DNA from 2 places in the Streptomyces sp. NBC_00285 genome. Region 1 is predicted to be linked to the other one. Evidence: riboswitches for the same ligand, from Rfam matches in the RefSeq annotation. Region 1 holds a riboswitch; the other holds the start of a gene.
What was found. Region 1 has a riboswitch for ZMP and ZTP ahead of OHT57_RS30950 (glycine hydroxymethyltransferase). Riboswitches for the same ligand answer to the same signal wherever they lie in the genome.

Region 1 (15,139 bases):
CCGAACTCCTCCTCCAGGTCGTCGTCCCGGCACTGGAGGTCGACCTGGAAGCCACCGGTGAACGGCACCCGCATCACACTGCGGCCGCCGACCCCCGGATGCTCGTAGTGGAAGACCCGCTCCAGCGGCAGCCCGGCACCGGGAACGTCGGCCACGTCGACGACCACATGGAAGCCCTCGCCCCGCTCCCCTTCCATGGCGACGTCCAGCGAGCCCCGCACGACCGACCGGGCGCCGTCGGCGGCCACCGCGTACGCGCAGCTCCACTCCCGCCCGTCCGCGCAGCTCAGCCGCACCCCGGTCGCCGTCGTGCGGACGCCCAGCACGCGCGCGTCCCACACGAACTCCACGCCCGCGCGCTCGCACGCGGCCCGCAGGAAGCGCTCGGTGTCGACCTGGCGCAGGCTGGTGAAGGGCGGTCGGCCCGGCCTCGGCGGATGGGTGCGGGAGTACACCTCACGCCCCCGGTACAGGGTCCGCCTGGTCCCCCAGGTCCGCCCGTACGAGGTGATCTCGTCGGCCAGCCCCGGCAGCATCCCGTCGAGCAGCGCGAGGGTCTCCCGGTGCACGAACAGGGCCCGGCTGCCCGGCCGTTCACGGTCCTTCGGGTCCGCCTCCAGCAGCACGACCGGCAGGCCCCGCGCCCGCAGTGCGAGCGCGGCGGACAGACCCACCGGTCCGGCACCGACCACCACGACCGGTGTCACGCGCGCGCACCCTCCGCCAGCATCCGGGTGATCTCGACCCGCTTCACCTTCCAGGTCGCGGTCAACGGCAGCTCCTCGAACCGCCACTGCCGCGGCTCGGCCATCGCCGGCAGGTCGGCCGTCGCCTCCCGCCAGCGCTCGGGGTCCAGCGGCTGCTCGCCCCGCACACACACCACCGGCACCGGCTCCCGGTCGGCGCCCGGCACGATGACGACCTCCCGCAGCTCCTCCAGCCGCTCCATCAGGGTGTCCTCGACCTCCAGATTGCTGTGCACGGAGTCGATCCGGTCGATCTCCCGGTCGATCAGATGCAGACCGCCCAGCCGGCTCCGGTAGCCCATGTCGCCCATCTCCCACCAGCCGTCGTCGAGTTGACGGTCGTAGCGGTCCTGCATACCGAGGTAGGTGAGGATCCGCCCCCGGGTACGGGCCTCGATCCGGCCGGTGGTGCCGGCGGCGACCCGCTCACCGCTCGGCCCCGTGACCCGCACGCGTGTGAAGCCCGGTATCCCGATGCCGACCCGCCGCCCGTCCGCGCGTGCGGCACTGCGCCGGGTGAACCACTGGAAGGCGACCGGCCCGGTCTCGCTCTGCCCGTACAACTGGATCAGCCAGGGCGTACGGCGCTTCGAGGCGTCCAGCAGCCGCCGTACCGTCCGCGGATGGATCGCGTCGAACGTCGAGCCGTACGACCGCACCCGCGACAGGGGCGCCCCGGGCGCGTCGGCCAACTCCTCCCACAGCACGAAGGTGTTGGGATGCGTCTCCACGATGCCGGGCCGGTGCCGCGTGAAGAGCGGCGCCACGGCGGCCGGGTCCGGGTCGGTGATCAGCACCAGCGGGCTGCCGAAGTGCAGCAGGACACCGAGCAGATGGTAGAAGCGCGAGTGGACGAACGACATGTGCAGCGCCGCTGTCTCCCCACGCGTCGGCCAGCCCATGGCCTTCTGCGGAACGAGCCGGTTCCACATGGTGTTCGCGCAGTGCACCGCCAGCTTGGGGAGTCCGGTGGTGCCCGAACTGTGGGTGATCAGGGCCGGTTCACGGGGGTGCAGGCGCACGGGAGGCGGCGGCTCGGCGCCGGAGTACTGCGCCAGGGACTCGGCCCCCGGCGCCGCGTCCACCGACAGGACCTGCCGCACCCGCAGCCCCACCCCCTTGAGGGGCCCCGCCAGCTTGGCCCCGTCGGTCACCAGCCACGGCTGTCGGAGCCGCTCGATCAGCTCCCCGACCACCTCACCGGCCAGGCCGGGCGAGAGCAGCACCGGCACGGCGCCGATACGGGCGATCGCGCAGGTCAGCAGCACGATGTCGACGTTGTCCGTCTTGTGCACGATCACCTGCTCCGAGGGCCGTACACCCGCCTCCCACAGCCGGCCGGACAGGTCCTCGACGACGTCCGCGAGCACCGGGTAGGTGAGGTCGACACCGAGGGCCGGGTGGGTGTCCAGGGGCCGGTCCAGGGTGACGAACACGGCGCCGTGGCGGTCGGCCGCCCGGCGGAACACCGGGCCCAGATAGAACCCCCGGTCGGCGAAGGGGGGTTGCTGCTCTCGCATGGGGCCGTTCCTCTCTGCGGTACGTCTGCGGGTGGGTCCGTCGTGCCTCTGCGGCGCCTGTGCGGTGGTCACCAGGCGCCCTGACGGACCAGGTGGCGGCGGAGTTTGCCGGTGGGGGTGCGGGGGAGCGAGGGGACGAGACTCACGCTTCTGGGCACCTTGAACGCGGCCAGCCGCTCCCGGGCGAGCCGGAGGAGGTCCTCCTGCAGGCACTGAAGGCTCTGCAGGCCGATGTCCTGCGGGGCGGCGGGTACGACGAACGCGCGCAGCCGGCCGACTCCGGTCCCGTCGGTGACGGTCACGACCGCGACCTCCTTCACCGCCGGGTGGGTACGCAGTACGGCCTCCACCTCCAGCGGGGAGACGGTGATCCCCCCGACCATCTCCATGTCGTCGGCGCGGCCCAGGTGCCGGTAGGTGCCGTCGGCTTCGCGGACCGCCCGGTCACGGGTGGCCAGCCAGCCGCGGACCAGGGTGCGCCCGGTCTCCTCGGGCCGGTTCAGATAACCGGAGGTCACCGTCGGTCCGCGCACCCACAGTTCGCCCTCCGTGCCGTCCGGGACCGAGGCGCCCGCGCGGTCGCGCAGCTCCACCTCGAAGCCGGGCACGGGGCGGCCGACGGTGCCGGGACGGTTGTGGTCGAAGCTGTTGGCGCAGAAGGCGTGACCGGACTCGGTGGAGCCGATCTGCTCCAGCACCGGCGCCCCGAGCAGCTCAGTGACCTGCCTCCCCAGCTCCCCCGGCAGCCCCTCGCCGGCCGACACCGCGGCCCGCACCGAGGCGAAGCACGTCCCGTGTCCACGGCCCCGGTCGGCCACCAGCGCGGCGTACGCGGACGGCACCGAGTAGAGCAGCGTCACCCGGTGCCGGACCACGAGCTCGTCCACGGCGGCCGGGGTCGGGCGTCGGTCCACCAGCACCGCGGACGAACCGGAGAACAGCGGGAAGACGAACGCGTTCCCGAATCCGTAGGCGAAGTACAGCTTCGACACCGACAGGGTCACGTCGTCCCCGGTGATCCGCAGCAGCCGCCGGCCGATCAGGTCGTGGTACGCCTTCGGGTCGCCGTGCGTGTGCACGACCCCCTTGGGACTGCCCGTCGTGCCGGACGTGTACTGGACGTACAGCGGTGTGTGCGCGTCGACCGGATGGGCGGGGGCCGGCTCGGCGGAGGAGGTGAGCGCGAGCAACTGGTCGGCACCGAGCCGGGCCCGGTCGGCGAACCGGTCCTCCAGCCCCGGCCCCGTCACACACAGCGCGGCGCCGGTGTCCATGGCCATGAACGCGTGGTCCGCCGCGGGGAGTTCGGGGTTGACGAGCACGGCGACCGCACCGAGGCGCGCGATGCCGAGGAAGGCCACCACCCATGCGATCCCGTCCGGCAACGCCAGCACCACCCGGTCACCCGCGGTGACGCCATGACCGGCGAGCACGGTGGCCGCCCGGGCCGCGAGCGCGTGCACCTCACCGTGGGTCCAGGCCCGGTGGCCCTGGTGGAAGGCGGGCCGTTCGACCCAGCCCCGCCGCTCGGCGAGATCGGCGAGCTGGGCCGCGAGGTTGCCGGGTACGTCGGAGCCGACCGGAGACACAGCCGGTGCCGATGACGGAAACGGGGACGGAAACGGTGGCGGTGATGATGACGGCGCGGTCTGCTGAATCGTCATCGGAGGGACTCCTCAGTGGCCGTGCGTTCCCCGTGGACCGCCGTCTGTTGCCGCTGCTCCGCCATCCGGTCCGCGGTGTGCAGGTGCAGGGCTCTCATCTGGGCCGCCGTCTTCAACAGCATCTCGTCGTACTCGGCGACCGGATCGGAGTCGAGGACGATCGCGCCCCCGGCGCCCAGATGCATCAGCCCGTCGGCGAACACCGCCGTCCGGATCACGATGTTGAGATCCGCGCCCCCTCCGCACCCCAGATATCCGAGGGCGCCGGAGTAGACACCGCGGGCCTCGGTCTCCAGGGAGTCGATGATCTCCAGGGTGCGCAGCTTCGGCGCCCCCGTCATCGAGCCGCCCGGGAAGCAGGCACGCACGCAGTCCACCGCGTCGATCCCCTTGCGCAGCCGCCCCTCCACGGTCGAGACGAGCTGATGCACCGTCGCGTACGTCTCCGTGGCCATCAGCCTCGTCACCCGCACCGACCCGGTCCGGCACACCCGCCCCAGGTCGTTGCGGAGCAGGTCGACGATCATCAGGTTCTCGGCGCGCGTCTTGGGGTCCGACGCGAGCGCGTCCCGAAGCCGGGCGTCCTCCTCCGGCCCGCTACCACGAGGCGCGGTGCCCTTGATGGGCCGCGCCTCGGCGACCCCGTCGCCGGTGATCCGCAGGAACCGCTCCGGCGACGAACCGGCCACGTCGACGTCCCCGAACCTCAGAAACGCTGCGTAGGGCGCCGGGTTGACCCGGCGCAGCACCCGGTAGAACGCGTACGGGTCCGGCGGGGCGGGTAACCGGGCCGCGTTCGTCAGACAGACCTCGTAGCTCGTACCCGCCCGCAGCTCACGCGCGCAGGACTCGATGTCGGCGAGATAGGTCGCCCGGTCCCGCACCAGCCACGGCTCGGCGGCGCCGATGTCGGGATCGGACTGCGCGGACGGTGTCTGCCGAGCGGAGGACGACGGGGTCCTGCCCCGCAACGCCCCGCCGCCGGACGATGCCCCGCCGTCGGGTACGGCCCTGCTGCCGGGCGAGGGAGTCTCGTCGGGTTCGGTGGCGACGAAGGTCAGCTGGGCCAGCGCGCTCTCCAGCCAGTCCTCGGCCTCCCGCGCGGCCTGCGGGGTGTCCTCGGCCAGACAGACCGCGTAGGTGAACCTCTTCAGATGGTCCACGGCTATCAGACGGTCGGCGAACAGCCAGCAGGCGTCCGGGACTTCGGAGGAGTGCCGGTTGGGCGAGCCGCAGTCGGCCTTCGTCTCGTACCCGAAGTAGCCGACATAGCCCCCGGTGAAGTCGAAGGGCAGCCCGGACCCGTCCACCCGACGGCTCGTCAACTGCCGTCCGAGATAGTCGAAGACACTCGCCGTGACCTTCCGCGTCGGCCGCCCGGCCCGCTCGATCTCGCATCGGCCGCTCTCGACGTCGTAGCGGACGAACTCCGCGAGCGGACCACTGTCGTCACCGAAGAACGAGAAGCGTGACCGCCCTTCCTCGACGAGCGCGCTGTCCAGCCAGAACGCCCGCGGTGACGCCGCGTACATCCGGGTGAACGCGGCCTCCGTGTCGACGGCGCCCGCGATCCGCCGGGTGTGCAGACGGTAGGCGGGAGCGGCCCGCCGAGGGCGCGGAATGACCGACGAGGACCGGGGGATCGTCGCCTCGGGAGGCGGCACGGCGGTGTTCTTCGTGCGCAGCCTGCGGGCCCGTTCCGCCGTGAGATTACGGAAGTTGACGAGCATGCGGTGGCCGTAGTCGGTGAGTACGGACTCCGGATGGAACTGCACACCCCACAGCGGCCGGCTGCGGTGTCTGAGCCCCATCAGTACGCCGTCCTCGGCCCAGGCGGTGGCCTCCAGTGCCTCCGGGAGCGGCTCGGACACGGCCAGCGAGTGGTAGCGGACCGCGGTGAAGTCCTGGGGGAGGCCCCGGAACAGATCCCGTCCGTCGTGCCGGACCGACGACAGATGCCCGTGCCGCGGCTCCGGTGCGGCTGTCACCCGGCCTCCCTCCCCGAGCGCGATGCCCTGGTGCCCCAGGCAGACACCCAGCACGGGAATGGACGACTCGGCCAGTACAGCGGCACTCAGGCCGAAGTCGCGCGGCTCGGCCGGGTGCCCCGGTCCGGGCGACACCACGACGTTGTCGAATGCCGCGAGGTATTCCCCGAGATCGGGAATCGCGGCGACCGCGTCATTGAGGACCACAACCGGTTCCTCGCCGTTGACCTCGGCGAGCAGCTGGAACAGGTTGTACGTGTACGAGTCGTAATTGTCGATGAGCAGGGTCTTCACCCGCCCACCTCCCTCGGTTCGTTCCGGACCTATGCGGTCCGTCTTTTGTGCCGTCCGCGGAGGGCCTGGAGCGGCGGATACAGCCATTTCTTGAGGAAACGCTGAAGCCGGGGCATAAGAATCCAGGTGACGAGAGCCGTCACACACAGGCACAACAGCAACGTGCGGACAAGCGGATTAAGTCCGCCGAGATAAGGAAGAGCGATCAGATTGAACAGGAGCACCGGCGGAAACACCGCGCTCATGTTCACGAACCAGAGCTTCCATTTCGCCGGCGGGGTGGGCGCTTTCGGCATGGCGGTCTGGGAGTCGAACCACAGTTTGGAGCCCCGCACGCTCCTGCGCTCCGTCTGCCGGGCGAAGTCCACCGCCCGGAGATGCCACTGGGTCCGGGCGGCCGAATCCTCCCAGGCCCGGGCCGTTCCCTCACTGGCGAAGCGATAGACCACATGCCACTCCGCCTCTCGGTCGACAAGGACGCCACCCCCCAGAAAGCCCGGCTGAGCCGAACTCGCGGCCAGCATGGCCCACCCCCACGAGTGGAAGTCGGCCTCACGGCCCGGCACCACGTGATAGGCCACGGTGACGGTGACGGGATTGCTGCTCACGGCACTCAGTACGCAGCTTCTTCACAGCACGTTCAAATTTTCAACGATGTTTTTCGAGTGTCCGGATCGTGGCCCTTTATTGGACTTTCGGTCGCCTTGGTGTGCTCTGTCGAGTGGTACCGGGAGTAACTTTTCCGGAATTCGGCGAGCTCATTTACGGAAAGCAATCGGAAGTCGCCTGGAGTCGTGCGGAAGCCGCATGAGATCCGCCCCGAAGCCGGCCGGAAGGCGCCTGGGATCCGCCCGGAACTCACCAGGGAGAATCGGAGTGAACGGCACCGTCACTCCGCCTCTGCCGGCGCCTCCCCGAACCTGGCCAGCGCCAACGCCCCCGCGACGGCCACGGCGAAGCCCAGCACCGCCACCCACCCCAGCCCCTCCCGGGTGCGGTCCCCGAGCCACACCACCCCTACCAGCGCGGGCCCGATCGTCTCCCCGATCACCATCCCCGCGGTCGCCGTGGTCACCGAGCCCCGCTGCAGCGCCGAGGTGAGCGCCAGGAAGGCCGCACTCCCGCCGACGAGGAGCGCGTAGGCCGCGGGGTTGGTCAACAGCTCCGAGGGGGCGAGCGAGTCGATCAGCCGTACCGTCACCTCGACCACCCCGAACCCGCACCCCGCGCCCAGCCCGAGCGCCAATGCCCGCTCCCGCTCCGGGAGTTTCCCGCCCGAGAGCGCCAGCCCCAGCACGGCCAGGGACGCCCCGAGCATCACGTACCCCAGGGCCGCCGGCGCGCTCCGGCCGCCCTCGGTCCCGGACGCGATCCCCAGCAGCGCCATCCCCGCGCACACCACCCCGACCGCACCCCACTCGCTCCTGTTCAGCCGAACCCGAAGCAGCCGCGCGGAGACCACCGCGGTCACCGCGAGACTCGACGCGAGCGCCGCACCGACGGCGTAGATCGGGACCGAACGCAGCGCGGCGATCTGCAGCAGGAACCCCACCCCGTCCAGTGCCAGCCCCGCCAGATACCGCCATTGCCGCACCGCCCGCAGGAACAACGTCACCGCGAACGCCGACCCGTCGCCGCCGTCGCTCGCGTCCGCCGTCCGCGCCGCCATCGCCTGCAACACGGTGGCCGTTCCGAAGCAGGCGGAAGCACCGAGAGCGCACACCATTCCAAAGAGCACAAAGGGACCTTAGGCCAGGGGGTGAAGGGTGGGCCGCTTCCGGTCGAGCTCTTACTGATCTCTCGGCTCCCCGCCGGACGTCGGAAATCGGCACACCAGGCCCACAGCCCGGCCCGGCGGGAGACGCGAACACGGCGGCCGCACACCGACTCATTCGCCCGGGCACCATCGCGCTCGGCGGTCCGGGCCCGCCCGCCCGCCACGGCAGCCACACCCTCGGCAAGGGCGCCAGGCCGTCGCGGACAAGGACCGAAAACTCGTCCCCTCCCTCAAGGGCGGCTAGTGGAACGGCAGTTAGCCGGACTTCCCGAGGGGGCCGCCGGGCCTTTTCGGCGGAGTGGGTCCACGAGGCCGTGCCGTGATGGCGCCTCTGGCGAGTGTGCCGAAAACGCGTTGTCACGCCGGGCCTCACCGCGTTACCGTCCTCGCACTCTGAAGCACACGCTCTCTGGAACCATCGCCGCAGAACGAGAGCAGGTCCGCGCACAGCGCGCGGCGCCACGGAGGGGCGGCACAGGATCCGGCCGACCGGCGGATCCCTTACGCCCTCCGGAGGACACTCCCATGAACATCGGCCTCGGCCTGCCCGTCGACGACCCCGCCCACCTGCTCACCTGGGCCCGGCGCGCCGACGCGGGCCCCTTCAGCACCCTGGGCCTGCTCGACCGTCTCGTCTACGACAACCCCGAACCCCTCGTCACCCTCGCGGTCCTCGCCGGCGCCACGTCCCGCATCCGTGTCCAGACCGAGGTCCTCATCGCGCCTCTGTACAACACGGCCCTGCTCGCCAAGCAGACCGCGACCCTCGACCGCCTCTCGGGCGGCCGCTTCACCCTCGGCATCGGCGTCGGCGGACGCGAGGACGACTGCCTGGCGGCCGGTATCGACCTCCACAGCCGAGGCCGCCGCCTCGACGAGCAGATGACCCTGCTGCGCCGCACCTGGTCCGGTGAGCCGTACGGCGAAGGCGTCGGCCCCATCGGCCCCGCCCCCGCCACCCCCGGCGGCCCGGAGGTCCTGTTCGGCGGCTTCGCTCCCGCCGCCCTCGAACGGGTCGGCCGCTTCGGTGACGGCTTCCTCGGCGCCGCCCTGCCGCCCTCCTTCATGTCCAAGCTGTTCCGCGACGCCGAGACGGCCTGGCAGAGGCACGACCGCCTGGGCCGCCCGCGCCTGGTCGCCCAGGCGAACGTCGCCCTGGGCCCCGACAGCACCCTGGACCGGGCCCGTGGCAACCTCCGCGACTACTACGCGTTCAGCGAGCACGTCGCGTACATGGAGAGCGGCATGCTCACCACCCCCCGGCAGATCCGCGAGGCGACCGACGCCTACTTCGGCATCGGCGCCGACGAGGTGATGCTCTACTGCTGGGCCTCGGACCCCGACCAGATCGACCGCCTCGCCGACCTGCTGTTCTGACGTAGTCCGCTGCCACGGCTTCGAGGCCCGGAACCCGCGACCGGACCTCGAAGCCGTCGCTCGCATGGTGGACGCCGCACCGGCGCCGCTCACCCCGGCCGGTAGGCTGGCCGACAGGCCGTGACTGGCGCGCTGGGATGGGACGGACCATCGGGGAGCGGCCTGTGAGTGACCAAGTGCCGTGCGCCTGGGCCGAACCGTGATCCGTGACCGCCACAAGCCACGCAGCCCGGAGGCCGCCATGTCAGAGCAGCAGCCCCTGTCCACCCAGTCCACGGCATTCCGCGCCGCCCTCGACGTGATCCGCGCCGTCGAGCCGCGCGTCGCCGACGCCATCGGCCAGGAGGTCCAGGACCAGCGCGAGATGCTCAAGCTGATCGCCTCCGAGAACTACGCCTCCCCGGCCACCCTCCTCGCGATGGGCAACTGGTTCAGCGACAAGTACGCCGAGGGCACCGTCGGCCGCCGCTTCTACGCCGGCTGCCGCAACGTCGACACCGTCGAGTCCCTGGCCGCCGAGCACGCCAAGGAACTCTTCGGCGCCCGTCACGCCTACGTCCAGCCGCACTCCGGCATCGACGCCAACCTCGTCGCCTTCTGGTCCGTCCTCGCCCAGCGCGTCGAGGTCCCCGCTCTGGAGAAGGCCGGCGTCCGCCAGGTCAACGACCTCTCCGACGCCGACTGGGCCGAACTCCGCCAGGCCTTCGGCAACCAGCGCATGCTCGGCATGTCCCTGGACGCCGGCGGCCACCTCACCCACGGCTTCCGCCCGAACATCTCCGGCAAGATGTTCGACCAGCGCTCCTACGGCACCGACCCCGTCACCGGTCTCGTCGACTACGAGGCTCTGCGCGCCTCGGCCCGCGAGTTCAAGCCGCTGATCATCGTCGCCGGCTACTCCGCCTACCCGCGCCTGGTGAACTTCCGGATCATGCGCGAGATCGCCGACGAGGTCGGCGCCACGCTCATGGTCGACATGGCCCACTTCGCCGGTCTCGTCGCAGGCAAGGTCCTCACCGGCGACTTCGACCCGGTCCCGCATGCCCAGATCGTCACCACCACCACCCACAAGTCCCTGCGCGGCCCGCGCGGCGGCATGGTGCTGTGCGACGACTCCCTCAAGGACCAGGTCGACCGCGGCTGCCCGATGGTCCTCGGCGGCCCGCTCCCGCACGTCATGGCAGCCAAGGCCGTCGCCCTCGCCGAGGCCCGTCAGCCCTCCTTCCAGGTGTACGCCCAGCGCATCGTCGACAACTCCCGCGCCCTGGCCGAGGGCCTGATGCGCCGCGGCGCCACCCTGGTCACCGGCGGCACCGACAACCACCTCAACCTGATCGATGTCGCCTCCTCCTACGGCCTCACCGGCCGCCAGGCCGAGGCGGCCCTGCTCGAGTCCGGCATCGTCACCAACCGCAACTCCATCCCGGCGGACCCCAACGGCGCCTGGTACACCTCCGGCATCCGCATCGGCACCCCCGCTCTGACCACCCGTGGTCTCGGCACCGCCGAGATGGACGAGGTCGCCGGCCTCATCGACCGCGTCCTCACCACCACGGAGTCCGGCACCACCAAGTCGGGTGCGCCCTCCAAGGCCCAGCACATCCTCGACCCGAAGGTTGCGGACGAGATCTCCCACCGGGCCACCGACCTCGTGGCGGGCTTCCCGCTCTACCCCGAGGTCGACCTCGGCTGAACCACGGCCCCGGCGATGCCGGGCGGCACGTCACGCTCTTGAGTTGTCAAGGAACGATGGCTTCTAGAGATCGATGAGTTCCTGTCGTGGCCCCTCGCGCGGCGGTCCGGCTCCCGGCCGGGCCGTCGCGCGGCGTATCAGCCGCGTGCCGCCGGCCCCGGCCGCGAACCCCACGGCGAGCCCCGGCAGTGCCCACCAGGCGTCCCCCGCCAGGCCCCCGGGCTCGCCGGCACCCTCGACCTCACCGCCGCCCAACAGCCCCGCCCGGTCCAGCCGATCGAAGACCGCTCGGGGCGCCCGGTGCCAGCGGATGTCGTCGTCCTCCTGCTCCGGCGCCGGATCCGTGCGGACCCACGGTGTGCCGTCCGCGGCCAGGAACAGCTGGTCCTGCCGCTCCACGGCCACATCACCACCCGGCGCCGCGTTCGTCTGCGGCCAGCCACCGACACCCGTCAGCTCCCACACCACGGTGATCCGCACCGACGGATACCGGCCCTCCTCCCAGGCGTCCGACACCCGCTCCGTGCCGGTGTACGTCGGCTGGAGCAGCTGCCACAGGCGAGCGAAATCAGGCTCGTCGGAACGCAGGGCCTTCGTCCGGCCCGAGCCGCCGGTGACGACCATTGCCAGGTCGGGCTTGTCGAGGCCCGCTGCCTGCATCGGCTGCGTCGCCGCGTCGGCTGTCGGCGCCCCGAACACGGTCACCGCCACCGCCGCCGGTGCGAACACGGCCAACGCCCTGCGCGGCCCGAGCCGCATCCCTGTGTCTCTCCTCCGCACTGCCATCTCCCTCTATCGGCTCAGCCCGCTGTCTCAAGCTCCCGGTCACCTCCCTCCGTCACACATCGCGCAGTTCCTGCCGCGGGCCCGGCTCCTGGTGCAGGCGGCCCCAAGGCCTCCGCAGCGCGAACGGTCTCAGTGCCAGAGCCAGTACGGCTCCGGCCGCCAGGCCCGGAAGCGCCCACCACCATCCGGCGCCGTCACCAGCCGTCGCTGACGGGCCGAGGCGAGCAGAGGTCTTCGCCGCTTCCGTGTGGACCGCCCCTGCGCCACTCCCCGACTCCTGCCCGGACGTCGGGAAGACGGCGCCACCCCCGCCGTAGACCTTGCCCATCACGCCCAAGTCATCGAGCAGAGCCCGTATGCGGGCCGCGTCCTTGGGCTGGTACCAGTGGCTGTTCACCGACTCCGGCAGGTTGTTCGTGCGTATCCACACGTGGTCCGTGTCGGGCAGTGGGAAGACCTGGTCCATCCGCCACGGTGAGACGTCGTGCAGCATCCATGTGACGTTGATCTGCCGGGCGGCGGCCAGAGTCGCCTCGGGCGGCTTGGCCCAGGTGCCCGCACCCGGAATGTCGAGCAACCGCTGCAACTCTCCGAACTCTTTGTCGGAGTAGTAGAGCGATGCGGTCTCCCCGCTCTCCGGCGAGACCACGAGCACGCTCGTAGGTCCACCGGCCGACGCGGAGGGCGCATTCCACACCGTCAGAGCGAGCGCCGCCGCCAACGCGCCCAATCCTGCCGCCAGTTCACGGCATCGGTTCCTTCGGCCGGTCTTGAGTCCCTTCATGCCAACCCCCAGCAGACGATCCCCGTGCGGCCCGTCCGCGAGCCGCGTGTCACTTCTGGTACACCGCCCGGCCCGACGGGGTTCCCACCTCCGGCGCACTATTTCGAGGACTTCTCCGCACCTGAATTCGTCGGCCCGCCGAGGGACTTCGCGACCTCCAGTGCGCGGGCCTTCGACGCCACGCCCTCCAGGCGCAGCGTCACGTCCGGCAGGTCCAGGACCCCTGACCCGTGCATCCACAGCAGCGTCGGCCCGGCGGTCCGCTCCTCGCGGGTGTAGCGGGAACCACCCGGGTCCATGAGCCAGAAACTGAGCAGGTGGGGCCGCGGAAACCACAGAGCCGTGTCATGGGCCGTCACCGGGTCCGAGGAGTCCCCGCGCAGTGAGAGCCACTCCGGCTGCTCCCGCACGGTCTTGGTGAAGGCGATGTCCAACCGGGCCGGATATTCGTCCAGCCGGATGGCTTTCCCCCGCTCCCGCCAGCACAGGCTCACCAGGAACCGCCCCTGCGGCTGGGCCGTCACCGTCACCACGTCCGCAGGGCCGAGCGCCGACGGCACCAGCGGCTCGAACCCCGCCCGCCGCTCGGCCTGCGCGAGCGACACCGAGCGTCCGCAGCCGGGCACCTCGGCACCCGGCGAAGGCACCGCCGACGGGTCGTACCGCACCTCGACGCCACCGAAGTCGAACCAGTCCAGGACTGCCGCCCGCACCGGAGGAGTGAGCGCGAGGACCGCCAGCAGCCCGCACAGCGTCACGGTCAGCGAACGCCACCGCAGCCGCGTCCATCGCCGCACCGCCCGCAGCCGGTCGGCGCGCCCCGGCGCCCGGGTCACCGGGACCGGCAGTCGCTCGGCGAGTATCTGTTCCAGCACCCGCTCCACCATCGACTCGGACCCGCCCGCACCCGGCGCGTCCAGCGAACGCCCGAGCGCCCGCAGCTCCTCGGGCAGCCGGGAAGCGCGCGCACGCGCGCTGTCGGCGCCCTCACCGCCGTAGGACTCACTCACGCTCATCACCCCCTTTCCGAGGTTCGAAATCGGGCAGCAGTTTCTCCAGCTTGCGCAGCGCGCGGTTCAGCCGGGACTTCACCGTCCCCCGCGGCCAGCCCAGGGCCTGGGCCGTCTCGGACTCGTCCATCTCCAGCAGATAGCGGTAGGTGACGACCAGACGGTGCTCCTCGCTCAGCTTCTCCAGCGCCGACCCCAGCGCGGCACGGCGCTCTATCTCCACGGCCGCCACCGCGGGGTCCGCCGATTCCGGTATCAACGGCTCGGCCTCTGCGAAGGCCGCCTCACGGCCGGCGAGCGTGCGCTGACGCGCAGCCGTCCGCACTGTGTTCCTCGTCTCATTGGCCACAATCGACAGAAACCACGGCCTGAACGCCGAGCTGTCCTTGAAGCGGCCCAGCGCGCAGTACGCCTTGACGAAGGCCTGCTGCACCACGTCCTCCGCGTCCGCACCCGCCCCGAGCACTGCGGCCGCCCTCAGCGCGATGCCCGTATGGGCACGCACCAGCTCCGCGTACGCCTCCGGGTCTCCGGCGCGTACGCGTGCGATCACCGCGGCCTCATCGACGATGCGGCCCCCCTCCCGCGTCCTCACACGATTGGTACACCGCCCGGACCGAATCGGTTCCCACCCGTGGCGCATCTGTTTCCGGCTGGTTCCGGATCGACCCCCGACACCTGAGAGAATGGTGAGCATGGCCTCTGACCGCCCACCCGTCGCCCACCACCGCCCTCAGGCGGGGCGCCCCGCGCCGCTGTCCGCATTCCGAGTGCTCTCCGGGATCCAGCCCACCGCAGGCTCGTTCCACCTCGGCAACTACCTCGGTGCCGTCCGCCAGTGGGTGGCTCTGCAGGAGTCCCACGACGCGTTCTACATGGTCGTCGACCTGCACGCGATCACGATCCCGCAGGACCCGAAGGAGCTCACGGCCAACACCCGCCTGGCCGCCGCCCAGCTCCTCGCCGCGGGCCTCGACCCGGAGCGCTGCACGCTCTTCGTCCAGAGCCATGTCCCCGAGCACGCCCAGCTCGCCTGGGTCATGAACTGCCTCACCGGTTTCGGCGAGGCCTCCCGCATGACCCAGTTCAAGGACAAGTCCTCCCGGCAGGGCGCCGACAGCGCGAGCGTCGGCCTGTTCACCTACCCGGTCCTCCAGGTCGCCGACATCCTGCTCTACCAGGCCAACGAGGTCCCGGTCGGCGAGGACCAGCGCCAGCACATCGAGCTGACCCGCGACCTCGCCGAGCGCTTCAACGGCCGCTTCGGCGCGACCTTCACGATCCCGAAGCCGTACATCCTCAAGGAGACGGCGAAGATCTACGACCTCCAGGACCCGACGGTCAAGATGAGCAAGTCGGCGTCCACGCCGAAGGGCCTCATCAACCTCCTCGACGAGCCCAAGGCCACCGCCAAGAAGGTCAAGAGCGCGGTCACGGACACCGACACCGTCATCCGCTACGACACCGAGAACAAGCCCGGCGTCAGCAACCTGCTCACCA
Region 2 (15,139 bases), 2.9 Mb from region 1:
CTCCAGCTCTTCGGGGACACCCCCGGCTACCGCGCCACGACCGTAGCGGCCCTCAGCGAGGCGGCGGGCCTGTCCACCCGGCAGTTCTACGAGGAGTTCCGCACCCTCGAGGACGTCCTGGCGGCGCTCCATCTGGAGGTCAACGACTGGGCGACGGCAGCCGTGCTGGAGGCCGTCGCCGGCGGGGACCACCTGCCGCTCGCCGAGCGCGCCGCGGCGATCTTCCGCGCGTACGCGGCGAACGTCACCGCCGACCGGTGCCGGGTGCGCATCACCTTCGTCGAGATCATCGGAGTCAGCCCGCGGCTGGAGGAGCAGCGACTGGCCCGCCGGGCGCACTGGGTGGACCTGGTGTGCGCCGAGGCACAGCGCGCGGTGGCCCGCGGGGAGGCGGCGCCACGCGACTTCCGGCTGGCCGCGACGGCTTTCATCGGCAGCGTCAACGGTCTGCTCCACGACTGGAACGCCGGATGGGTGGACGCGACCCTGGAGGAGGTCGTCGAGGAACTGGTCCGGCAACTGCTGGGGATTCTCCAGCCGCCGGGCTGGACGGCACCGCCCGCCCAGGGTTCCGCCTGACCGTCCACGGTCCTACGCGGTCATGTGGTCCAGGGCCGCCACCACTCCGTCCTCGCGCGCATATGTGTCGCCGACAGCTGAGCCCGCACCCGGTACCCGGCTCGGCGCAGGGCCCAGCCGCCCTCGACGACGCAGCGGGCCGGACGCGGGCGCCCGGTCCCGGTCGGGAGCGCATCGCGGTGGGGCATGAGGGCCTTCTGATCGGTCGATGCTGATGTCGCAATCCGCACCGAACCCGCGAGGCCCTCACTCGTTCGAGATCACCCCACCGTGAAACCTGTCACCTGGCCCCGAGCTGCCGGGCCGCGGCCTCCACCGTCTGCTCCAGCAGGGTGGCGATGGTCATCGGGCCCACACCGCCCGGCACCGGAGTGATCAGCGAGGCCCGCTCCACCGCGGAGTCGAAGTCGACGTCGCCGACGTTGCCCGCGTTGTAGCCGGCGTCGATCACGACCGCGCCGGGCTTGATGTCCTGGCCCCGGATCAGCCGGGGCCGGCCCACCGCGGCGACCACGATGTCCGCTTCCCGTACGGCCGCCGACAGGTCCGTCGTTCGGGAGTGGCAGTAGGTCACCGTGGCGTCCCGGGCGAGCAGCAGCATGCCGACCGGCTTGCCGAGGATCGCGCTGCGGCCCACGACCACGGCGCGCTTGCCGGCCGGGTCGACGCCGTACTCGTCGAGCAGCCGCATGATCCCGCCGGGCGTGCACGACACGAAGCCCGGAAGGCCGAAGCTCATCGTCGCGAAGGAGGCGAAGGTGACGCCGTCGACGTCCTTCTCCGGCGCGATCGCCTCGAACGCCGCCCGCTCGTCGATGTGCGCGCCCATCGGGTGCTGGAGGAGGATGCCGTGCACCGTGGGATCGTCCGAGAGGCCACGCAGGGTGCCGACGAGTTCCTCGGTGGTGGTGGTCGACGGCAGCTCCACGTGCCGGGATTCGATGCCGGCCTTGCGGCAGCGGTTGCGCTTCATGCGCACGTAGGTGACGGACGCGGGATCCTCGCCGACCAGTACCGTGGCCAGGCAGGGGGCCTGTCCTGTGCGTCCGGTGAGGTCCGCCGCCCGCTCGGCGGTGTCCTCGCCGATACGTCGGGCCGGCGCGGTGCCGTCCATGAGCCGTGCCTGAGACATGATCCACTCCTGAGCCGATCGAAGGAATCGCCCAGGCGCACGGCATCGAATGTGCGAACCGCTCCCCGGTGGTGCTCCACCTCAGCGCCAGTCACGGTCCGGACGTCACAGTAACCGACGTGCCACTGCTCGACTGCTGCTGGTGCCACGGCGGTCAGCGCCCGCTGCGTTCGAACAGCAGGCCGTCTCGGGAAGGTGGGTGAGCCTTGCGGCCCTGTCGGCGCGTTCCGCGACCGCGGTAGAGCGGCTGGCGCTCGCGGATCTGCTGGGAATCCGGTCGTAGCCTCTGGGGTAGAGCGTGCCGCGCAGACACCGCCGCGCCGAGAAAGTCCAGGTCAACGGGGTCGTCGTGATCTGGACCCTCGGCCCCTTTCTTTCTCGCTATTCGTCCCACGCCTGGATCAGGGTCTGCTCGGTGATCTTGCCGTCCCGCAGGGTCAGCATCGACTCGGAGAGGACGCGTACCCCGTCGGAGTACTCGCACGATTCGCTGAAGGCGACGTGATCGCCGTCGACGACGCACTGTTCCAGCTTGTGCGTCATGTCGCGGCTGTAGACGTCGTCGAGCATCGCGCTGATCTCGTCCCTGCCGTGCAGCACCGTGGGGTGGCTCGGCTGGCTGTTGCGGTCCACGACGCGTATCTCGGCGTCGTCCGCGTAGAGCGACAGAAGAGTCGCCGCAGTGTGTCCTTCGATGCCCCGGCGCAGTGCGTCGGCGTCGAAACCGGAGCGTGCCGCTGTGCCCATGGTGACCTCCTTCGAGGGCCGCGGCCCGACGAGGAGCGGGCCGCGTAGGGCCTCTTTCCTACGAGACTCCTCCGCCTCGGCGGTCACGGCAAGCCCAGTACGGGCGCTCCGCCTGATGAGTGAGCGGCGCGGGACGGCCGTGTCCGCGAGGGGGTCGCGGGCGTTGCTGACAACATGATCTCAACTCGACGTATCGTCGCCGCCGTCGGTCTCGCCGTCGGTGTCACCGGCCTCGCCGCCCCCCTCGCGAACGCGGCCGACGCGGCCACCCCGGAGGCGAGTCCGCTCAGCCCGATCGCCATGCTCGACTCGCTCGCGGCCAGCGACATCCCCGCGGAGCACAAGGCCGACATGCCGAAGGTCTCCGCGCAGCTGAACAAGGCCAACGACCTGTACAAGCTCAACGAGCTGCACCAGGTCACCGACCTCGCCGCCCCTGTCACCGGGCTGGTGCCCGCGGTCGAGGCCTGACCGCTCCCGCATGCACACCGAGGGCCGCCCGGATCACCGGGCGGCCCTCGACGCGTGTTCCCTCACGCCCAGGAAGTCGTGGTGCGAGATGTTCCACGAGTAGGCGGCGACCAGGGAGAACAGCACGCGATCACCCCTCCGCAGTTCTCCGTGCAGAAGTGCCGGTCGGCCATGGCCCTCAAGACCCAGCCGACGACCAGGTCGCCCGCGCTCTCGGTGACGTCCAGCGGCGGCCGGCCGGCGCCTGCGAGGCATGCCCGCGAACGGGAGATGCCGATCTACTGCAGAGGCCGGGAAACCGGCGGCGCGAACTCACGCCGCGGTGGCGAGGAACTGCGTCGCCGCCAGCTCCGCGTACAGCGGATCCCCGGCGACCAACTCCTGATGCGTCCCCACGGCCCGCACCCGCCCGGCATCCATCACCACGATCCGGTCGGCCATCGTCACCGTGGACAACCGATGGGCCACGACCAACACCGTGGTCGTACGCGCCACATCGGCCACCGTGTCCCGCAACGCCGCCTCGTTCACCGCGTCCAGCTGGGACGTGGCCTCGTCCAGCAGCAACAGCCGGGGCCGCCGCAACAACGCACGGGCGATCGCCACCCGTTGCCGCTCACCGCCCGACAGCCGCGTCCCCCGGTGCCCGACCAGCGTCTCCAACCCGCCGGGCAGCTTGGCCACCAGACCGTCGAGACGCGTCGTCCTCAGCACCCGCGCCACCGCGTCCTCGTCCGCCGCCGGGTTGCCCAGCAGCAGGTTCTCCCGCAGCGACCCCGACAGCACGGGCGCGTCCTGCTCCACATACCCGATCGCGGAACGGAGTTGGGGCAGATCCCACTCGGCGAGGTCCCGCCCGTCCAGCGTCACCGCCCCGGACTCGGGATCGTAGAACCGCTCGATCAGCGAGAACACCGTCGTCTTGCCCGCCCCCGACGGCCCGACGAACGCCGTCATCCCGCGCGCCGGCACATCGAAGGTCACCCCGTGATGGACGTACGGCAGATCGTCGGCATACCGGAACCGGACGTCCGCGAAGGCGACGGCCGCCGGTGCCGCCCCGTCGGCGGGCAGCGGCGCGGGCAGAGCCGCCGGTTCGGCAGGAAGTTGCAGCGCCTCCTGGATGCGGGCGAGCGCCGCCGCACCCGTCTGGTACTGGGTGATCGCCCCCACGACCTGCTGGATCGGCGACATGAGATAGAAGACGTACAGCAGGAACGCCACGAGCGTGCCGACGTCGATCGCCCCGGTCGCGACCCGTGCCCCGCCCACCGCGAGCACCGTGATGAACGCGATCTGCATCGCGAGGCCCGCCGTGTTGCCCGCCGCGGCCGACCACTTGGCGGCCCGCACACTCTGCCGCCACGACTCCTCGGCCGCCGCGTGCAGCGTCCGCTCCTCCCGGTGCTCGGCCCCGGACGCCTTCACCGTGCGCAGCGCCCCGAGGATCCGCTCCAGCGACGCGCCCATCACACCGACCGCGTCCTGTGCCTGCCGGCTCGCCCGGTTGATGCGGGGCACGATCACACCGAGAACCGTGCCCGCGGCCAGGATCACCGCCAGTGTGACGCCCAGCAGCACCGGGTCGACCAGGCCCATCATCACCACGGTCGCCACCAGCGTGAGGCCGCCGGTGCCCAGGCCCACCAGCGAGTCGGTGGTGACCTCGCGCAGCAGGGTGGTGTCCGAGGTGATCCGGGACATCAGATCGCCGGGTTCGGTACGGTCCACGGCCGTGATGCGCAGCCGCAGCAGATACGACGACAGTGCGCGCCGAGCGCCCAGCACCACCGACTCCGCGGTGCGCCGCAGTACATACGAACCAAGCCCGCCCATCGCCGCGTTGGTGATGACGAGCCCCGACATGATGAGCAACGCGCCGGTGATCGTACGGTCGTGGGACAGGTCGTCGATCAACTCCCTTGCCACCAGGGGCAGCAGCAGGCCGGTGGCTCCGGTCAGGAGCGAGAGCACGGCACCCGCCAGCAGGGTCCACCGGTGCGGCCGGACATATCCGAGGAGCAGCCGCCAGGTGGGCGGGCCGGTCTCCGTCTCGGCTGTGCTCACGGTGCTCCCTCGTACCTGGTGACGTGCTGGGCCTTCAGGCTACGTCGGCGCTCTCGCGCGGTGCGGTCGCCCAGCCCTCTTCGTCCTGGTCCGAGTGCCGTTACCGATCAGTCACGCGTAGGGTCGGACGGGACGTGCACCGGGCGACAGAAGGGGTCAGGCCATGGCGCAGGAGGTACGCGGGGTGATCGCACCCGGCAAGGACGAGCCGGTGCGGGTGGAGACGATCGTGGTGCCGGACCCGGGTCCGGGAGAGGCTGTCGTACAGGTGCAGGCCTGCGGGGTCTGTCACACCGATCTGCACTACAAGCAGGGCGGGATCAACGACGACTTCCCCTTCCTGCTCGGCCACGAGGCGGCCGGTGTCGTGGAGTCCGTCGGGGCGGGCGTCACCGATGTCGCGCCCGGCGACTTCGTGATCCTCAACTGGCGTGCGGTGTGCGGGAACTGCAGGGCCTGTCTGCGCGGGCGGCCCTGGTACTGCTTCGACACCCACAACGCCAAGCAGCGGATGACCCTCGCCTCGACCGGCCAGGAGCTCTCGCCCGCCCTGGGCATCGGCGCCTTCGCCGAGAAGACGCTGGTCGCCGCCGGACAGTGCACCAAGGTCGACCCCTCGGTCTCGGCGGCCGTGGCGGGGCTGCTGGGCTGCGGGGTGATGGCCGGCATCGGCGCCGCGATCAACACCGGGAACGTCGGCCGGGGCGACACCGTCGCCGTCATCGGCTGCGGTGGCGTCGGCGACGCGGCGATCGCAGGATCGAACCTCGCGGGCGCGGCGAAGATCATCGCCGTGGACATCGACGACCGCAAGCTGGAGAAGGCCCGCACGATGGGCGCCACCCACACCGTGAACTCCAAGGACACGGACGCGGTCGAGGCGATCCGCGAGCTGACCGGCGGCTTCGGCGCCGACGTCGTCATCGAGGCGGTCGGCCGCCCCGAGACGTACAAGCAGGCCTTCTACGCCCGCGACCTCGCCGGCACCGTCGTCCTGGTCGGCGTCCCCACCCCGGAGATGAAGCTCGAACTGCCGCTGCTGGACGTCTTCGGCCGCGGCGGCTCGCTCAAGTCGTCCTGGTACGGCGACTGCCTGCCCTCCCGCGACTTCCCGATGCTGATCGACCTGCACCTGCAAGGCCGCCTGGACCTGGAGGCGTTCGTGACCGAGACCATCCAACTCGACGAGGTGGAGAAGGCGTTCGAGCGCATGCACGACGGCGACGTCCTGCGTTCGGTGGTGGTGCTCTGATGGCCGCCCGCATCGAACGCCTCGTCACCTCCGGGCAGTTCAGCCTCGACGGCGGCACCTGGGACGTCGACAACAACGTCTGGATCGTGGGCGACGACCATGAGGCGATTGTCATCGACGCCGCGCACGACGCCGACGCCATCGCCGAGGCAGTCGGCGACCGCAGGCTCACCGCGATCATCTGCACCCACGCCCACAACGACCACATCGACGCCGCGCCCGCCCTCGCGGACCGTACCGGCGCGACGATCTGGCTGCACCCCGACGACCTGCCGCTGTGGAAGCAGACCCACCCCGACCGCGACCCCGACGCGCACCTGCGTGACGGTCAGGTCATCGAGGCGGCGGGCGCCGACCTGAGGGTGCTGCACACCCCCGGCCACGCCCCGGGCGCCGTCTGCCTCTACGACCCGGGCCTCGCCACCGTCTTCACCGGCGACACCCTGTTCCAGGGCGGCCCCGGCGCCACCGGCCGCTCCTGGTCCCACTTCCCGACGATCATCGACTCGATCCGCGACCGGCTGCTGGCCCTGCCGCCCGAGACGAAGGTCCTCACCGGCCACGGAGACCCCACCACCATCGGCGCGGAAGCCCCGAACCTGCAGGAGTGGATCGCCCGCGGCCACTGACGCGGACAGGTGAGAGACGCCGTACAAAACACGACAGAGGTTGTCCGACTTCCCCGTCATGCTCGTCCCGAGAAGCGAAAACGACATCGGGCACAACGGGAGGTCGGACATGTCACAGCCGCTGGAGGGCAAGGTCGCGCTGGTCGCCGGAGCGACACGGGGGGCCGGGCGCGGGATCGCCGTGGAGCTGGGGGCGGCGGGTGCCACCGTGTACGTCACCGGACGCAGCACACGGGCCCGCCGTTCCGAGTACGACCGCCCCGAGACCGTCGAGGACACCGCCGACCTCGTCACCGCGGCCGGCGGCCACGGCGTCGCCGTCCCCACCGACCATCTGGACCCGGCGCAGGTCCGCGCACTCGTCGACCGCGTCAGCGACGAGCAGGGCCGCCTCGACGTCCTCGTCAACGACATCTGGGGCGGCGAGAACCTCTTCGAGTGGGACAGCCCGGTGTGGCAGCACGACCTCGACAAGGGACTCAGGCTGCTCAGGCTCGCGGTCGAGACCCACGCGATCACCAGCCACCACGCCCTGCCCCTGCTGCTGCGCCGGCCCGGCGGCCTGGTCGTCGAGATGACCGACGGAACCGACGCCTACAACCGCGTGAACTACCGCAACTCCTTCTTCTACGACCTCGCCAAGACGTCCGTCCTGCGCATGGCCTTCTCCCTCGGCCACGAACTCGGCCCGCGCGGCGCGACCGCCGTCGCGCTCACCCCGGGCTGGCTGCGCTCGGAGATGATGCTCGACGCCTTCGGGGTGCGCGAGGACAACTGGCACGACGCCCTCGACCGCGTCCCCCACTTCGCCATCTCGGAGACCCCGCGCTACGTGGGCCGCGCCGTGGCCGCGCTCGCCGCCGACCCCGACGTGGCCCGCCGGAACGGCGAGTCCCTCGACAGCGGCTCGCTGGCGCGCACGTACGGCTTCACGGACCTCGACGGCAGCCGCCCCGACGCCTGGCGCTATCTGGTGGAGGTCCAGGACGCGGGCAAACCGGCGGACGCGACCGGTTACCGCTGAGGCGGCGGGCCGCTCGACGTCAGTGCCCAGCGCGCAGAGTGGCCCGGCGGCAGCGCGAGATCCTCCCGAACGGCCCGGTAGTACCCCTCGCGTCCGGCGCGCTGACGGTCCATCAGTGCCTGCCACGCGGCCGGGTCACGGGTCTCCGCCCGCAGGAAGGCCTCCATCTCCATCACGGTGACGACCCAGGTTCGGGCCTGCTCCACCGCCGTGGGGCTGCCGAGCAAAATCAGCGACTCCCCTGCCGGGTCCCGTGCGATCGTCGCCTCGGCCAGCTGTGACTCGGCTTCCTGGGGCGTCAAGGGGTGCGGGTGCGGATCGTTGCCGAAGTGGGCGGCGACCCGGTAGGTCAGCGTGACGGACCTCTTCAACGCCCGTGCGTATTCGGCGTACACCGCGAACTTACGGTCCTCCCAGCGGGCCGCCTGCTCCCGCTGGAAGCGGACCTGCTCGCCCCGCACCACCGCGAGATAGGAACCGAGCGCACCGATGACAACGCCTATGAGCGCGGGGAGTTGCTGCAAGAACGCGGACATGGACGCAACCTATCCGCCCGGTTGATCAGTCCGAGGGACAGTCCATCCATTCAGAGGTGCTTAAAGGTTGCTGTAGATCTTTTCACTTGTCCTTCGAGGATCTCTCGGGCAGCGTTCTCGTGTGCCGACACCCCCTTCCGCGTCGCCGTGGCGTACCGCAGACTTTCGCACCCTGTTCGCCGCCAGCACGCTCAGCCAGCTCGGGACGAACGTCAGCTATGTCGCCGTACCCCTGACCGCCGTCGTGGCCCTGGACGCCGACCCGGGCGAGGTCGGCGCCCTGGCCACGCTCAGCACCCTGGCGTTCCTGCTGATCGGGCTGCCCGCGGGGGCCTGGGTGGACCGGATGCGGCAGCGCACGGTGCTGGTCGGGGCGGATCTGGCCCGCGCGGCCCTGTTCGCCTCCGTCCCGCTCGCCTGGTGGGCGGACACGCTCAGCCTCGGCCAGCTGTACGCGGTCGTCCTCCTGAGCGGCTGCGCGACCGTGTTCTTCGACGTCGGTTCACAGAGCTTCCTGCCCCGGCTCGTGGACCGTGCGGCCCTGGTGCCCGCGAACACCGCCATGGTCGGACTCCAGGCGGTCGGCACCATCGCCGGACGCAGCGTGGGCGGCGCCCTGGTGCAGATGCTCACCGCCCCCGTCGCCGTCCTCTGCGCGTCGCTCACCTACTTCGCCTCGGCCGTCCAACTCGCCTTTCTCCGCCGTGAGGCCGCCGCACCCGGCCCCGCGGGCGGCACACCCTTGCGGGCCCAGATCGCCGAAGGGCTACGCCACGTCTTCGGCAACCCGGAACTGCGCGCCCTCGCGCTCACTGCCGCCCTCACCAACCTGGGCATGCAGACCGTCAACACCATGCTCCCGATCCTGTTCGTGCGCGAACTGCGTCTGCCCGCAGCCGCGTTGGGCGTCTTCTGGGCGGTCGGCGGGGTCGGTCTGCTCATCGGCGCCCGCTGCGCCCGCCCGCTCGCCGCGCGACTGGGGTACGGCCGTACGCTCGGCCTGGTCGGCGCCGTACTGGCACCCGCCGCGCTGCTCGTGCCGCTGATCGACCGGGGCCCCTGGTTGTGGCTCGCGGGCGCGGGCTGGGTGCTGGCCCTCTTCAAGACCGGCACGGACAACGTCCTGGGCGTGAGCCTGCGCCAGCACATGACCCCCGACGACCTGCTCGGCCGAATGAACGCCACGTTCCGGTTCGTGCTGACCGGGTCCCTCGCGATCGGTGCCGCGCTGTCCGGCCTGGTCGGTGAGCTGGCGGGAGTGCGCGTGACGCTGTGGCTGGGCGGGACCCTGATCGCCGTGGCCTTCCTGCCGGTGTTCCTCTCGCCCGTCCGCTCACGGCGCGGTCTCCCGGCCCAGCGGACGGCACCGCCCGTGGCGGCCCCGGCACCGAAGTGATCGCACGGATCACCCGCCGCCGTAGACCTGTGTGATCAGCCACAACCGTGCCGCACCCGGCCCCGCGCCGGGTACCCGGCGGGTAGCGTCGCCTCGCGGCCCGGGCGAACGCCGAGGTTTGTCACCGTTTCGTCGCAGGGTGCCCGGCGGTACAACGAAGTCGTGCGGACACCGGTCTACAGGGCAGAGATCGCAGGACCGTACTGAGGAGACAGGCCATGGGGGACATACGCAGACGGGGTGCAATCGCACTCGGGATCACCGGACTCGTCGCACCGCTGACACTCGTGCTGGGCGCCGCGCCCGCACAGGCGGCGAGCTGCACCGCGCAGGCGGGGCCGTACCAGAAGCAGGTGGAGAAGTTCCTCGGCCGTCCGGTCGACGGCAGGCAGTCCACCGCCGACTGCAAGGCGATCAAGGCGTTCCAGACCAAGCACGGCATCACGCCGAACGCCGGTTACGCGGGTTCCGTCACGTGGGGCGTGATGGACCTCATGAACAAGCAGAAGGCCGTCGGCAGCAACCCCAACAGGGCCGGCACGTGCCCGGTGAACAAGGGCCGCATCGCCTGCGTGAACCTCACCCTCCAGCTGAGCTGGATCCAGGACGGCAGCAGGCTCGTCTACGGCCCCGTCCCGGTCCGCACCGGCCGCGACGGCTACGAGACCCGCACCGGCCTGAAGAAGATCTACTGGCGCGACAAGAACCACGTCTCGTCGATCTACAACGTGCCCATGCCGTACAGCCAGTTCTTCGACGGCGGCCAGGCCTTCCACTCGGTGAACCTCAGCATGTGGAACCCGCCCGGCTCCCACGGCTGCACCAACATGACCCCCAAGGACGCCAAGAAGTACTGGTCCCTGCTGAAGACGGGCGACGACGTCTTCGTGTACGGCCGCAAGCCGGGCACCTGAGCGGGCACCCGGCTCGCGTCCCGCTACTGGGGCGCGTCCCCGAAGTCCGGGATCTCCAGCCTGGCCCCACCCTGCCGCGCCGAATCGTGCGCGATGATGCCCGGCAGGGTGTAGCGGGCCGCCACCCAGGCGTTGACCGAGGGCAGCGACCTGGTGTTCACCGCGGTCACGAAGTCGTCCACCAGGAAGTGGTGGCTGCCCTCGTGACCGTTGTGCAGGTTGTCGAACACCCGAGGCAGCCGCGCCCGGTCGTGCACCGGAGCCGAGCCCGAGGTGAACGCGGCCCGGAGATCCGGCGCGATGTGCTGAAGTGACGGGTCGTCAGGAGACATGGTGGGCTTGGGCTCCAGCAGCTCGCTGATGTCCTTGACGCCCTTCTTGTCCTGCCAGAAGGCGACGGTGGCGAGCTGCTCCATGCTCGCCTCCGTCCCGAAGAACCGGAAACGCGACTCCCGGATGTGGGACGGATAACCGACCCGCCGGAACTCGTTCGTACGGAACGACCCGCCGCCCGCCACCTCGAACAGTGCCGTCGCGTTCGAGATGTCGTTGCCGAACTTGCTGACGTCCTTGTCGAACACCCCGTCCCCGCGGTCGTCGACGACACCGATCGCCGATACGCTCACCGCGTGCGTCTGCCAGGCGCCCAGCACCCCGCCCACCGCGTGCGTGGGGTAGAGCAGCGGGGGATAGCTGGCGGTCTCCTTCCACTTCTCGCCGCCGCTGTACTGGTACGCCTCGTAGAACCCGAGGTCCATGTCGTGGACGTAGTCGCCCTCGGCGTAGAAGAGCCGTCCGAAGGCGCCCTCGGCGATCTGGTTGCGGGCGTGCACGGTCGCCGGGTTGTACTGGCTGGTCTCGCCCATCATGTACGTCAGCCCGGTCGCCCGGACCGCGTCGATGATCGCCGCGATCTCCTCCGTGGTGATCGCCATGGGGACCGCGGAGTACACGTGCTTGCCGGCGTTCAGGCCCTGGAGGACCAGGGGGCCGTGGGTCCAGCGCTGGGTGAAGATCGCGACCGCGTCGACGTCCTGCGACTCCAGCATGGCCTCGTACGTGGGGAAGGTGCCGGCCAGTTGCTGTGCGTCGGCGAGCCGCTCGGCCCGTTCGGGCAGCAGATCGGTGACGTAGACGTCACTGACACCGGGGTGGGCCTGGAACAGCGTGGCGAACTGGCCGGAGAACTGTCCGGCGCCGACGATGCCGATTGAGAACGTCATGACGTGCGTGCCCTTCAGGGGAGAGATCACTGGGAGAGGATCAGGTCGATCTGGTCGTTGGTCCGGTCGAGGCCGGTCACGGACTTGCCGTTGCCGAAGATGTCCTGCATGGCGGGATGCATCAACGCGTACACGTCCGCCGCGTAGTTGGTGATCGGGTAGGAGAAGGTGGTGAAGTCCTTCTTGTCGGCGATCGGCTCGGTGAAGGCCGTGACGTCGATGCCCTTCTTCTTGTAGGCGGCCACGGCGGCGGCGGTGCCGTCAGGAGTGGCCGGGAAGACGATGCCGTAGCTTCCCACCGTCTTCTGGCACTCCTGCGAGGACAGGTATGTCACCCACTTGCGCGCCCCCTCCTTGTTGCGGGCGTTCTTGGTGATGGAGTCGGCGAGCCCGTTCATCATGGTCGCGCGCTTGCCTGTGGGGCCCTCGGGCGTGACGGCGGTACGCATGTCGAGGCCCTTGAACCCGGCGTACGTCGAGATCATCCAGGCTCCGTCGAACGCGGTCGCCGCCTTGCCCGCCGCGATCTGGGTGTTGGCCTGGTTGGACTGGGAGTTGTAGTCGGTGAAGGGCGCCATGTAGCCCTTCTTCGCGAGGCCGAAGTACCACTTGATGACGGACTGGAACGTCCTGCTGTCGTACTGGTACCGCGTTCCCCACCGCTTCTTGTCGGTGTAGTTCCAGCCCGCGGAGGCCGCGAAGGTGCTCCACTGGGTCTGGCCGTCACCGTCCCCGCCGCCGTTGGTGGCGAGGCCGTACACCTTGACGTGGTTCTTGTCGAAGCCGGGTTCGTCGCCCCGCTTGCCGTTCCTGTCGACGGTCAGGTGGGCGATGGCCTTCTCGAAGGTGCCGCCGTCCCCGGGGTTCCACGACAGGTCGTTCAGCTGCGTGGCCGTGAGCCCGGCGGCGTCGGCCAGCTTCTTGTTGTAGAAGAGGGCGACGGTGTCCCAGTCCTTCGGCGCTCCGTAGCGGTGGCCGTCCTGGCCCATCCAGTTGGCCGCCAGGCCCGGCTGGTAGGCGGAGTCGTCGACGCCCAGGTTGTCGAGCGGTTCGAGGACTTTCAGGTCGGCGAACTGGCCGAACTTCTGGATGTGGTCGGTGAACACGTCCGGCTCGGTGCCCGCGATGAAACTCGCCGTGAGCTTGGTCCAGTAGTCGTCCCAGCCCAACTGGGTGATCTTCACGTGCAGTCCGGGGTTCTGCTTCTCGAAGTCCTTGGCGCAGGCCTGGTAGGCGGGCTGCTGGTTGGAGTCCCACAGCCAGTACGTCACCGTGTCCGACGCCGAGCCCGTCGTACCGCCCTGTGCACAGCCGGTCAGCGCCACCAGGCCCAGCGCGAGGGCACCGGCCAGCCGGGTGTGCGGTCGCATCCGTCGTGTACCGAGTCGCATGGGTGGTCCCCTACTTGATGCCGGTGAAGCTGATGGTGGACACGATGCGGCGCGCGAAGATCCCGAACAGCGCCAGCATCGGCAGCGCGGCGATGAGCGTCGCCGCCATGAGGCCCGACCAGTCGACGCCGGTCTGCGGGGTCTGTGCCCGGAAGATGGCCAGGGCGACGGTCAGCACACGTGAGTTGTCGCTGTACGACACCATCAGCGGCCAGAAGTAGTCGTTCCAGGACGTGATATACGTGAGCACGGCCAGCGTGAGGACCGGCGTGGACGCCATCGGCAGCAGCACCCGGAAGAAGATCCGCACCTTCCCGGCGCCGTCCAGCAGGGCCGCCTCCTCGACCTCACGGGGCACGTTCATGAAGAACTGCCGCAGGAAGAACACCGCGAACGGCGTCATGAACATCGTCGGCAGCGCGATGCCCAACAGGTTGTCGATCAGGCCGAGTTCCTTGATGAGCACGAAGTTCGGCAGCAGGGTGAAGATGGTCGGCACCATCAGACCGGCGAGGAACAGCGCGAACATCTGGTCGCGGCCCCGCCAGCGCAGCCGGGCGAACGCGTAGGCGGCCATCGCGGAGAAGAAGATCTGGCAGGCGGTCACCAGCGTCGAGACGATCACCGAGTTGAGCAGGTAGCGCCAGAACTTCAGTCCGCCGCCCGCGCCGCCCTGCGCGATCGCGTCCTTGGTGGACTCCAGGCCCAGGGCGCGGGCGAATCCGGTTCCGGTCAGGCCCACCGGCAGTGGGTCGGAGGCGTGGGCGGCGAGCCCCGAGTTGGTGGACAGCGCGGTGCGCAGAATCCAGTAGAACGGCAGCAGGGTCACGAGCATGATCGCGCCCAGTGCGGCCCAGGCCAGGACCCGGCCGGGGGTGAGGGGACGGCGCCCGGTGGGCCGTACGCGTGTCGTGGTGGTGGTGGTGGTCACGGCAGCCATGTCGACTCCTTCCGGGTCAGCCGAGGTCGGTCTGACCGGCTCGGGTGAGCCGGTACTGGAGGAAAGTGATCGCGCTCAGCACGACCAGCAGGGCGACGGACATCGCGGAGGCGTAGCCGAACTGGAAGCGGCCGAAGGCCGATTGGTAGATGTAGAACTGGAGCACGTTGGTGGCGTTGGCCGGTCCGCCCGCGGTCGTCACGGCGACCGTGTCGAACACCTGGAACGAACCGATCACGGTCATGATCAGCACGACCGCGAGAACCGGCCGCAACAGCGGCATGGTGATCCGCCAGAACATCCGCCACTCGCTCGCGCCGTCCACCTTCGCCGCCTCGTACATGTCGTTCGGGATGGCCATGAGCCCCGCGAACAGGAGCAGCGCGGTGTAGCCGACGTGCCGCCACACGTTGATCAGCGCGATCGTCGGGATCGCCCAGGTCTCGTCGGCGAGGAAGGGGATCCGGTCGAAGCCGAGCCCGGCGATGATCTCGTTGCCGATGCCGAGCTGGTTGTCGAGGATCCACAGCCACACCAGGCCCGCGACGACGTTCGACATCAGATACGGGGTGAGCACGACCCCGCGCAGCACCGCGGACTGCGTCAGGCGCTGCAGCAGGACGGCGATGGCGAGAGCGGACACCGTCTGGACACCGATGTTGATGACCACGTACTCGACGGTGACCTTCAGCGAGTCCCAGAAGATCGGGTCGTGGATCATCCGCTCGTAGTTGGCGAGGCCCACCCATTTCGCCGGGGTCAGCAGGTTGAAGCGGGTGAAGCTCAGATAGATGCCCCGCAGTGTCGGCCAGAGCAGGAAGACCACGAATCCCAGCAG

Region 2: linked by a shared signal. The riboswitch ahead of OHT57_RS43610 (bifunctional 5,10-methylenetetrahydrofolate dehydrogenase/5,10-methenyltetrahydrofolate cyclohydrolase) and the one ahead of OHT57_RS30950 (glycine hydroxymethyltransferase) in region 1 are both predicted to bind ZMP and ZTP.

Annotation. Positions count from the first base shown of each region.
Region 1 is NZ_CP108055.1:6,659,250-6,674,388, forward strand. It holds gene OHT57_RS30915 (FAD-dependent oxidoreductase) at 1-707, opposite strand, end outside; gene OHT57_RS30920 (class I adenylate-forming enzyme family protein) at 704-2,266, opposite strand; gene OHT57_RS30925 (benzoate-CoA ligase family protein) at 2,335-3,930, opposite strand; gene OHT57_RS30930 (chorismate-binding protein) at 3,927-6,212, opposite strand; gene OHT57_RS30935 (antibiotic biosynthesis monooxygenase) at 6,242-6,820, opposite strand; gene OHT57_RS30940 (hypothetical protein) at 7,102-7,938, opposite strand; gene OHT57_RS30945 (LLM class flavin-dependent oxidoreductase) at 8,515-9,366, shown strand; ZMP/ZTP riboswitch at 9,477-9,566, shown strand; gene OHT57_RS30950 (glycine hydroxymethyltransferase) at 9,608-11,059, shown strand; gene OHT57_RS30955 (hypothetical protein) at 11,123-11,818, opposite strand; gene OHT57_RS30960 (hypothetical protein) at 11,898-12,500, opposite strand; gene OHT57_RS30965 (hypothetical protein) at 12,728-13,645, opposite strand; gene OHT57_RS30970 (RNA polymerase sigma factor) at 13,632-14,192, opposite strand; gene trpS (tryptophan--tRNA ligase) at 14,410-15,139, shown strand, end outside.
Region 2 is NZ_CP108055.1:9,515,822-9,530,960, forward strand. It holds gene OHT57_RS43600 (TetR/AcrR family transcriptional regulator) at 1-579, shown strand, start outside; gene OHT57_RS43605 (hypothetical protein) at 600-767, opposite strand; gene OHT57_RS43610 (bifunctional 5,10-methylenetetrahydrofolate dehydrogenase/5,10-methenyltetrahydrofolate cyclohydrolase) at 860-1,711, opposite strand; ZMP/ZTP riboswitch at 1,734-1,816, opposite strand; gene OHT57_RS43615 (nuclear transport factor 2 family protein) at 2,093-2,458, opposite strand; gene OHT57_RS43620 (hypothetical protein) at 2,633-2,929, shown strand; gene OHT57_RS43625 (ABC transporter ATP-binding protein) at 3,242-4,996, opposite strand; gene OHT57_RS43630 (S-(hydroxymethyl)mycothiol dehydrogenase) at 5,160-6,248, shown strand; gene OHT57_RS43635 (MBL fold metallo-hydrolase) at 6,248-6,877, shown strand; gene OHT57_RS43640 (SDR family oxidoreductase) at 6,987-7,901, shown strand; gene OHT57_RS43645 (hypothetical protein) at 7,892-8,437, opposite strand; gene OHT57_RS43650 (MFS transporter) at 8,559-9,833, shown strand; gene OHT57_RS43655 (L,D-transpeptidase family protein) at 10,052-10,747, shown strand; gene OHT57_RS43660 (Gfo/Idh/MocA family protein) at 10,771-11,970, opposite strand; gene OHT57_RS43665 (ABC transporter substrate-binding protein) at 11,997-13,361, opposite strand; gene OHT57_RS43670 (carbohydrate ABC transporter permease) at 13,372-14,301, opposite strand; gene OHT57_RS43675 (carbohydrate ABC transporter permease) at 14,318-15,139, opposite strand, start outside.